One region of the Ornithinibacillus salinisoli genome, then DNA from elsewhere that is predicted to be linked to it. Evidence: riboswitches for the same ligand, from Rfam matches in the RefSeq annotation. Region 1 holds a riboswitch; the other holds the start of a gene.
What was found. Region 1 has a riboswitch for S-adenosylmethionine ahead of ACFSTA_RS04280 (methionine ABC transporter ATP-binding protein). Riboswitches for the same ligand answer to the same signal wherever they lie in the genome.

Region 2: another riboswitch for S-adenosylmethionine. It lies ahead of metK (methionine adenosyltransferase); the one in region 1 lies ahead of ACFSTA_RS04280 (methionine ABC transporter ATP-binding protein).

What each region holds. Positions count from the first base shown of each region.
Region 1 covers NZ_JBHUMI010000008.1:125,772-129,992, forward strand. Annotated here, with positions in the region: gene ACFSTA_RS04270 (iron-containing alcohol dehydrogenase family protein) at 1-364, opposite strand, end outside; SAM riboswitch class I at 439-543, opposite strand; gene ACFSTA_RS04275 (pyridoxal phosphate-dependent aminotransferase) at 674-1,846, shown strand; SAM riboswitch class I at 1,964-2,070, shown strand; gene ACFSTA_RS04280 (methionine ABC transporter ATP-binding protein) at 2,136-3,152, shown strand; gene ACFSTA_RS04285 (methionine ABC transporter permease) at 3,139-3,804, shown strand; gene ACFSTA_RS04290 (MetQ/NlpA family ABC transporter substrate-binding protein) at 3,833-4,221, shown strand, end outside.
Region 2 covers NZ_JBHUMI010000004.1:8,175-12,395, forward strand. Annotated here, with positions in the region: gene ACFSTA_RS02410 (tetraprenyl-beta-curcumene synthase family protein) at 1-457, opposite strand, end outside; gene ACFSTA_RS02415 (gamma carbonic anhydrase) at 541-1,065, shown strand; gene metK (methionine adenosyltransferase) at 1,108-2,304, opposite strand; SAM riboswitch class I at 2,509-2,615, opposite strand; gene pckA (phosphoenolpyruvate carboxykinase (ATP)) at 2,919-4,221, shown strand, end outside.

The DNA of each region.
Region 1 (4,221 bases):
CGGCACAGTTAGAAGCTAATGTTGGTACTAGGATAACTGGTAAGTTAACAGTGTTTCCAACCGCTTTCGCAATATCCATTATTTTTCCACCACCAACTGCTAAAACAAAATCTGCACCATGATCAGTAGTAAATTCACTTACTCGTTGTACCTCCTCATAGGTGCACTCTCCGTCATAAAGTACATTCATTACGGGTATATCAAAATGAGGAAAATAGGACTTAGCAGCTTCCCATGATTTTCTACCATGTAGAAGAATGCCCTTCGTAAGCTGATTTTCTTTTAATCTAGTAGGTAATGTTTTCAGTACGCCTTGATGACATACATAATGATTGGGTGCACCTTTCACTTCTAGTGTTTGCATATACGACTCCTCCCATATCGTTAAATAAAAAAACCTCTTCCCAAAAGGAAGAGGTATCATACGCTCGGCTCTTCCTCTTATCTTTGCAGTAGCACTGCAGGATTTAGCACCGTGTAATGCATACATTACCGGTTGCCGGGCTTCATAGGGCCATTCCCTCCACCTTCTCTTGATAAGAGTTTGATATAGTTGTGACAATTATTGCACTCGATATATTTTCTGTCAAGGTAAAAAATAACTTTACAAAACGGAAGCATGTAGCTATTATAGATAACTAGAATTTCATCGTTCTTAAGGAGTGTGATAGCAATGCAAGAATTTGAGCAGTCCGATTTATTAAAGCGACTACCAGAACAGTTTTTTGCTAAGTTAGTTTCAAACGTACAAACATTAGCAAAAGAAGGTCATGATATTATCAATCTTGGTCAAGGAAATCCTGATTTACCAACACCTCCACATATTGTTGATCAATTAAAACAGGCTGCTTCCAACCCAGATTTCCATAAATATTCGCCATTCCAAGGGCATTTCTTCTTAAAAGAAGCTATTTCCGAGTTTTACAAACGAGAGTATGAAGTTGACATTGATCCGAAAACAGAAGTTGCTATTTTATTTGGTGCTAAAACAGGTTTGGTTGAGTTGAGTCAGTGCTTGCTTAATCGTGGGGATTTGGCACTTTTGCCAGATCCTGGATACCCGGATTATATGTCTGGTATTGCCTTAGCTAATGCAAAAACAGCTTTGATGCCTTTATTGAAGGAGAATGCCTTTTTGCCGGATTATGCAATGCTGGATGAACAAACTTTAGAGCAAGCAAAGGTAATGTTTTTGAATTACCCAAATAACCCAACATCAGCTACTGCTACAAAAGCGTTCTTTGATGAGACGGTTGAACTAGCAAATCGTTACAATATTTGTGTAGCACATGATCTTGCATATGGTGCGATTGGTTTTGATGGAGAAAAACCACAGAGTTTTCTACAGTCAGAAGGAGCCAAAGAAATTGGGGTAGAATTTTATACATTATCAAAAACCTATAACATGGCAGGCTGGAGAGTTGCCTTTGCAGTTGGCAATCGTTCGGTAATAGAAAGTATTAATTTGATTCAAGACCATTTATACGTTAGTTTATTTGGTGGAATTCAGAAAGCTGCTGCTGAGGCACTTTTAGGAGACCAAAAATCCGTGGAAGAGTTAGTACAAATCTATCAAGGGAGAAGAGACCGATTTATTGACCGATTAAATGAGATTGGATGGAAGGTGGAGGCACCTAAAGGAACATTTTTTGCATGGTTACCAGTTCCAAAGGGGTATTCATCAGAAGAGTTTGCAAATCTCTTACTGGAAAAAGCGCATGTCGTAACGGCACCTGGTAATGGATTCGGTCCCCATGGTGAAGGGTATTTACGTGTTGGTCTACTAGAAAGTGAAGAAAGATTAGTGGAAGCTGCTGACCGAATTGCAAAATTAAACCTTTTTTAGAGTAAACATAAGAAAACGCTACCAAATAAATATTTTAATTAATGTATAAAAATGCATTGACAAATTGGTTTTTGAAGATTAATATAAGTCCTAACATTTAAAGTGAAAAATTAAATTAACTTATCAAGAGTGACCGAGGGAACAGGCCCGACGAAGTCACAGCAACCTTCCTATATGGAGTGGTGCTACCTCCTGCAGAATGATTACATTCTGAAAGATAAGGCTTATTGTAAAATTTTGTGCCCTCTTTCAGATTGAAAGAGGGTTTTTTTAATGGAGTGTGATAACGATGATCACCTTAGAAAGTATTGAAAAGGTATATGAATCAAAGTCTAGTAGAGTTGTAGGGGTAGACAATGTCTCCTTGTCCATTGAAAAAGGGGAAATATACGGAATTGTTGGGTATAGTGGAGCTGGAAAAAGCACCTTACTACGATGTATTAACATACTTGAACGGCCTACATCAGGAAAAGTGATTGTAGATGGTGTCGACCTTTTGGAGCTTTCTGGTAAAAGGTTACGGGAAGCTAGACAATCCATTGGTATGATATTTCAAGGGTTTTACTTAGTTTCGTCCAAAACGGTATTTGAAAATGTCGCCTTTGCCTTGAAAGCTGCAGGGGTGGACCGAGCAAAAAGGGAAGAAAGAGTGCTAGAGTTACTATCTTTAGTTGGTTTAGCAGATAAAGCGAACCAATATCCTTCACAGTTAAGTGGTGGACAGAAACAACGAGTAAGTATTGCAAGAGCGTTAGCGAATAGTCCAAAAGTTTTGCTATGTGACGAAGCGACCTCTGCATTAGATCCTAGCACAACAAAATCGATCCTATCGTTGTTGAAGAAGATTAATGATGAACTAGGGATTACAATTGTTATTATTACCCACGAGATGGAAATAGTAAAAGAAGTTTGTGATCGCTGTGCAGTTATGCAGGATGGAAAGGTAGTGGAAGAAGGACCGTCATATGAAATATTTGCAAACCCAAAGGAGGATTTGACGAAAGAATTTATTCAAACGGTTTTAGATTTCCAATTACCAGCAAAGCTATTAGAAAACTGTTCTGGAACACTGGTCAGGTTACAATTTAGAGGAGAGCAAGCAGGGGAGTCAGTGGTCTCAGATATGCTTCAAAATCACAAGGTGAAAGGCAATATCCTTCATGGGAAAGTGGAATACATAAGGGAGAAGCCACTAGGTATTTTTATAATGGAGGTTATCGGAGAACAAGTGGAGATACAAAGAGCAATTAGTTACCTTCAAGATAGATTGAAGCAAGTGGAGGTGATCAAACATGTATCTAAATAGTATTGTTAGTTTGTTACCAGAATTAAATCAAGCATTTTTCGAAACCTTATTGATGGTAGGGATTGGCTTACTAGTAGCTTTACTGATTGGTATGCCAATGGGAATCTTATTATATGTGACAGATCATGGGCTCTTTTTAGAAAATAGATGGGTAAAATCAGTTGTTGGTATCATTGTTAATTTAATTCGATCGATTCCGTTTATTATCCTTTTAGTCTTCTTGCTACCTTTTACAAAATGGTTAGTAGATACAACGACTGGTCCTTTGGCAGCATCTGTTTCCCTCTCCGTTGCTGCTATCCCTTTCTATGCTAGAATCGTAGAATCAGCTGCACGAGAAATAGATAAAGGAGTTATCGAGGCTGCAGTTGCAGCAGGGGCTTCTCCGTGGTTGATTATTAAAGATATTATCTTCCCAGAAGCAAAGCCAGGCTTTATTAGTGGGCTAACAATTACCGCAATTAGTCTAATAGGGTATTCTGCAATGGCGGGAACAGTTGGCGGTGGAGGTATTGGTGACTTAGCAATTAGGTATGGGTATTACCGTTATGATGACACCGTGATGTTTACAACCGTTATTGTTCTTATAGTATTAGTACAATTTATTCAATATTTGGGTGACTTTATAGCGAAAGCTGTGAATAAACGTTAGGAAAAATAAAAATAGGAGTGTTAAGAAAATGAAAAAACTTATATTGGTATTATTATCTGTATTATTGCTTGCTGTATTAGCAGCATGCGGGTCAGACGGTGAAGAAGCAAGCGGTGATGAAAAAACGACCATACAATTTGGTGCGACAGTTGGTCCATATAGTGATATGGTAACCAAGGCTATTGCACCACTTTTAGAAGAAAAGGGCTATGAAGTGAAAAATCAGGAATATACGGATTATATTCAGCCAAACAATGCACTTGATAATGGTGACCTTGACGTTAACCTTTTCCAACACAAAATTTACTATGAAGCATTTGCTGAAGAAAATGACATGGATTTATCAGAAGTAATCATTGTACCAACAGCACCAATGGGGCTTTACTCCAATAAGTTTGACAGTATAGGAGCTATAGA
Region 2 (4,221 bases), on a different contig from region 1:
ATTTCGTTTGTTGTAATATCGTTTGACATGTTTTAACTAAATCTACTAAATAGCCACCGTCATCTTGTTCCTCCCGATAGGCATAATAATTTGTTGTGATATTAGTAGGGCTAAGCGCATCAATCATAGATCGGTGTAATAACCTGAAATCCGCCGGATCTAACGATGTGCTACGATCACATAAATTGTCCAGATAATCACTAATTGTTTGGTATGCCACGATAAACGTAACAGCTTCTTTCTGTTTACTTCCCGCTAACAGTGAAAAGACTGCCCCACCCTGACAGTGAAATCGTTTGGAAGCAATACTTGATAAAGCCTGATTTCTTAATTCTTCATTTGGTATATTTTCAGCCCGTTTCGTCCAATAATCTAACTCACGATCTACTACTGGAAATATATTACGATATACTTGTACCATTAATGAAAATGAAGTTTTTGGAACTTGCTTACTCAATCTGCTTCCTCCGTTCCTCATTAGAACCCTAAATTTGCTATACTAATTATATCATCATATTTTATAGGAGGATGCAAATTAAAATGCTACATCATTATAAGAATATTAACCCATCTATTCATAAATCCGCTTTCATCGCAAAAAATGCCGTTGTTGTTGGAGATGTCAGTATTGGGGAAGAATCTAGCATTTGGTTCCAAACCGTTATCAGAGGTGATGTTGCCCCTACCAAAATTGGTAAGCGAGTGAGTGTACAAGATTTATCCATGCTACACCAAAGTCCAAACAACCCTTTAATTGTAGAGGATGATGTAACCATCGGCCATCAAGTGACACTGCATTCGGCAATCATCCGCAAGAAGGCATTAATTGGGATGGGGTCTATTATATTAGACGGTGCAGAAATTGGGGAAAGTGCCTTTATTGGTGCAGGGAGTTTAGTTCCCCCTGGTAAAAAAATCCCTCCGCATACATTAGCAATTGGGCGGCCAGCAAAAGTTGTTCGAGAATTAACGGAGGAAGATTATCAAGAAATGGAGCGCGTACGCCAATCTTATGTGGAAAAGGGTCAGTATTATAAACTCCATACAGATCTCGGTATCAAATAAACAAAACGTCACGACTATTCATAGACTAGTCGTGACATTTTATTATTGGATTAATTCAAGTAATGCTTCAACCTTATCTGTCTTCTCCCACGGAAATTCAATATCCGTTCTTCCAAAATGCCCGTATGCAGCAGTTTCTTTATAAATCGGTTTTTGTAAATCAAGCATTTTTATAATTCCTGCTGGTCGTAAATCAAATAACTCGCGAACAGCATTCACTAGTTCCTCTTCGCTAACCTTTCCTGAACCAAAAGTATTGATAGAAATCGATACCGGCTCCGCTACACCGATGGCATAGGCTAACTGTACCTCACACGTTTTGGCTAGTTTTGCTGCAACTATATTTTTAGCTACGTAACGTGCAGCATATGCAGCAGAACGATCCACTTTTGTAGCATCCTTTCCACTAAATGCACCACCACCATGACGGGCATATCCACCATACGTATCTACAATAATCTTTCTTCCAGTTAAACCGGCATCACCTTGTGGACCACCGATTACAAAACGTCCAGTTGGGTTTATGAAATATTTAGTACTTTCATCTAAGAGATTTTTAGGCACTACTGGTTGAATCACATATTCTATGATATCTTTTTCGATTTGTTCCAGTGTAATTTCCTGGTGATGTTGGGTAGAGATGACGATTGTGTCAATTCGAATCGGCTGATCATTTTCATCATATTCTACTGTCACCTGTGTTTTCCCATCAGGACGAAGATAAGCTAACGTTTCATCTTTTCTGACATCTGACAAGCGTTTCGATAGCTTATGAGCCAGCGAGATTGGGAGTGGCATTAGCTCTTTTGTTTCATCACAAGCAAAACCAAACATTAATCCTTGGTCTCCTGCTCCTATTGCGGCTATTTCTTCCTCTTCCATCTTTCCTTGGCGTACTTCGAGTGCTGTGTTTACTCCACCAGCAATATCTGGTGATTGTTCGTCTATCGCTGTTAGCACGGCACATGTTTCTGCATCAAACCCGTATTTGGCACGTGTATAACCAATGTCTTTGATTGTTTTTCTCACAATTGCAGGAATATCCACATATGTACTTGTAGATATTTCCCCTGCTACTAGTACAAGACCTGTTGTCACAGTGGTTTCACAGGCAACTCTTGCATCGGGATCTTGCTTTAAAATTTCATCTAAAATAGCATCAGATATTTGATCACAAATTTTATCTGGATGCCCTTCTGTTACTGATTCTGATGTAAATAAACGACGATTATTAGCCATTTGGCTAAATCCTCCCTTTAAAAATTGGTACGGAACTCTTATTTAACAGTATTATATCTTAGGAACTAAAGCGTCCTGTCCGCCGTAGCTAGACGTAACCATTATGTTTTCATAATATTCCAATGATCAATATTTGTTATTAATTTCCTATCTAAACAAAAAAGCCCTTCCTGCTTACATGAGGAAAGGAGTTGTGGCCTTTCGCTCTTATTGTTCAAGGAAATGTCCTTGCATCAGGTTAGCACCTTTTCACTCCTGTGATGGTTGCTGGGCTTCATAGGGTCTGTCCCTCCGCCAACTCTGAATAAGAGAGTATCCGCTCAAGAAAAGGGTAACGAAAGATACAGGGTATGTCAACTCATTTTATCGTTGTCACCAATTAGTCAAAAAATTAATATGATAAATCTAATAATTAGTATGGACTATTATATTTAATGTGTTATACTAATAACCATGATTAGATAATATGTTTTAAGAAAGGGTACTACTTCAGCGTAATCTTGGCTTTTGCCAAGTCTTTACAATATTAAGTGTAGTTCCTCTAATACAAATAGGAAAGTTTAAACTCTCCTATCTCCCAAAATAATTTGCTCAAAAAGGCAGGTAAGGTGTGTATGAAAACTATCGAACAGTCGTCATTTGTAGAACAGATTTTGGCACGAAAAAATGTGCAACATAACTTATCCGTTCCGCAATTAGTAGAAAAGATCTTATCTAGAAAAGAAGGCGTTCTTACAGCAACTGGAGCTGTTCAAGCAACAACTGGAAAGTATACGGGACGTTCTCCCAAAGATAAGTTTATTGTACAAGACGAATCTTGCGAACAACTTATTGATTGGGGTTCTGTTAACCAACCAATTCAAGAAGAGGTCTTTGATCATTTATATCATAAGGTAGTGGAACATTTAAAAGCAAAAGATGAAATTTATGCTTTTAATGGTTTTGCAGGGGCAGATCAAAAGTATCGTTTACCAATCCAAGTAATAAATGAATATGCGTGGCACAACTTATTTGCACGCCAATTATTTATCCGTCCGACCGAAGGAGAGGCATTAGATCAGCAAGCTGGTTTTACTGTTATATCTGCGCCAAGCTTTAAAGCAAATCCTAAAACGGATGGTACAAATTCAGAAGCATTTGTGATTATCTCCTTTAAGCACCAAGTCATTCTAATCGGCGGCACAGAATATGCTGGAGAGATTAAAAAGTCAATATTTTCTATTATGAACTATCTATTGCCAAACAATAATATTTTATCTATGCACTGCTCTGCCAATGTTGGTCAAGAAGGTGATGTTGCACTATTTTTCGGGCTTTCCGGTACAGGAAAAACCACATTATCAGCAGATCCATATCGCCGTTTAATCGGAGATGATGAACATGGTTGGAGTCCGAATGGCGTTTTTAATATTGAAGGTGGCTGTTATGCAAAATGCATCAATTTATCCGAGGAAAAAGAGCCACAAATTTTTCATGCGATTCGGTTTGGTTCGGTGCTAGAAAATGTAATGCTGGATGAAAAATCACGGATTCCTAATTATGATGATACATCCTTAACAGAAAATACTCGAGCAGCTTACCCACTTGAAAATATTGATAATATTGTTTCCCCAAGTGTGGCTGGTCATCCTAATACGATTATTTTCTTAACAGCTGATGCATCAGGAACATTGCCACCAATAAGCAAATTATCAAAAGAACAAGCGATGTATCATTTCCTAAGTGGTTATACAAGTAAACTAGCAGGGACAGAACGTGGAGTTACAGAACCAGAAGCGACTTTTTCAACATGCTTTGGTGCTCCATTTTTACCTTTAGCCCCATCAACTTACGCTAAGATGCTTGGTGAAAAAATAGATCAATATAATTCAAATGTGTTTTTAATCAATACTGGCTGGACCGGTGGTTCTTACGGTG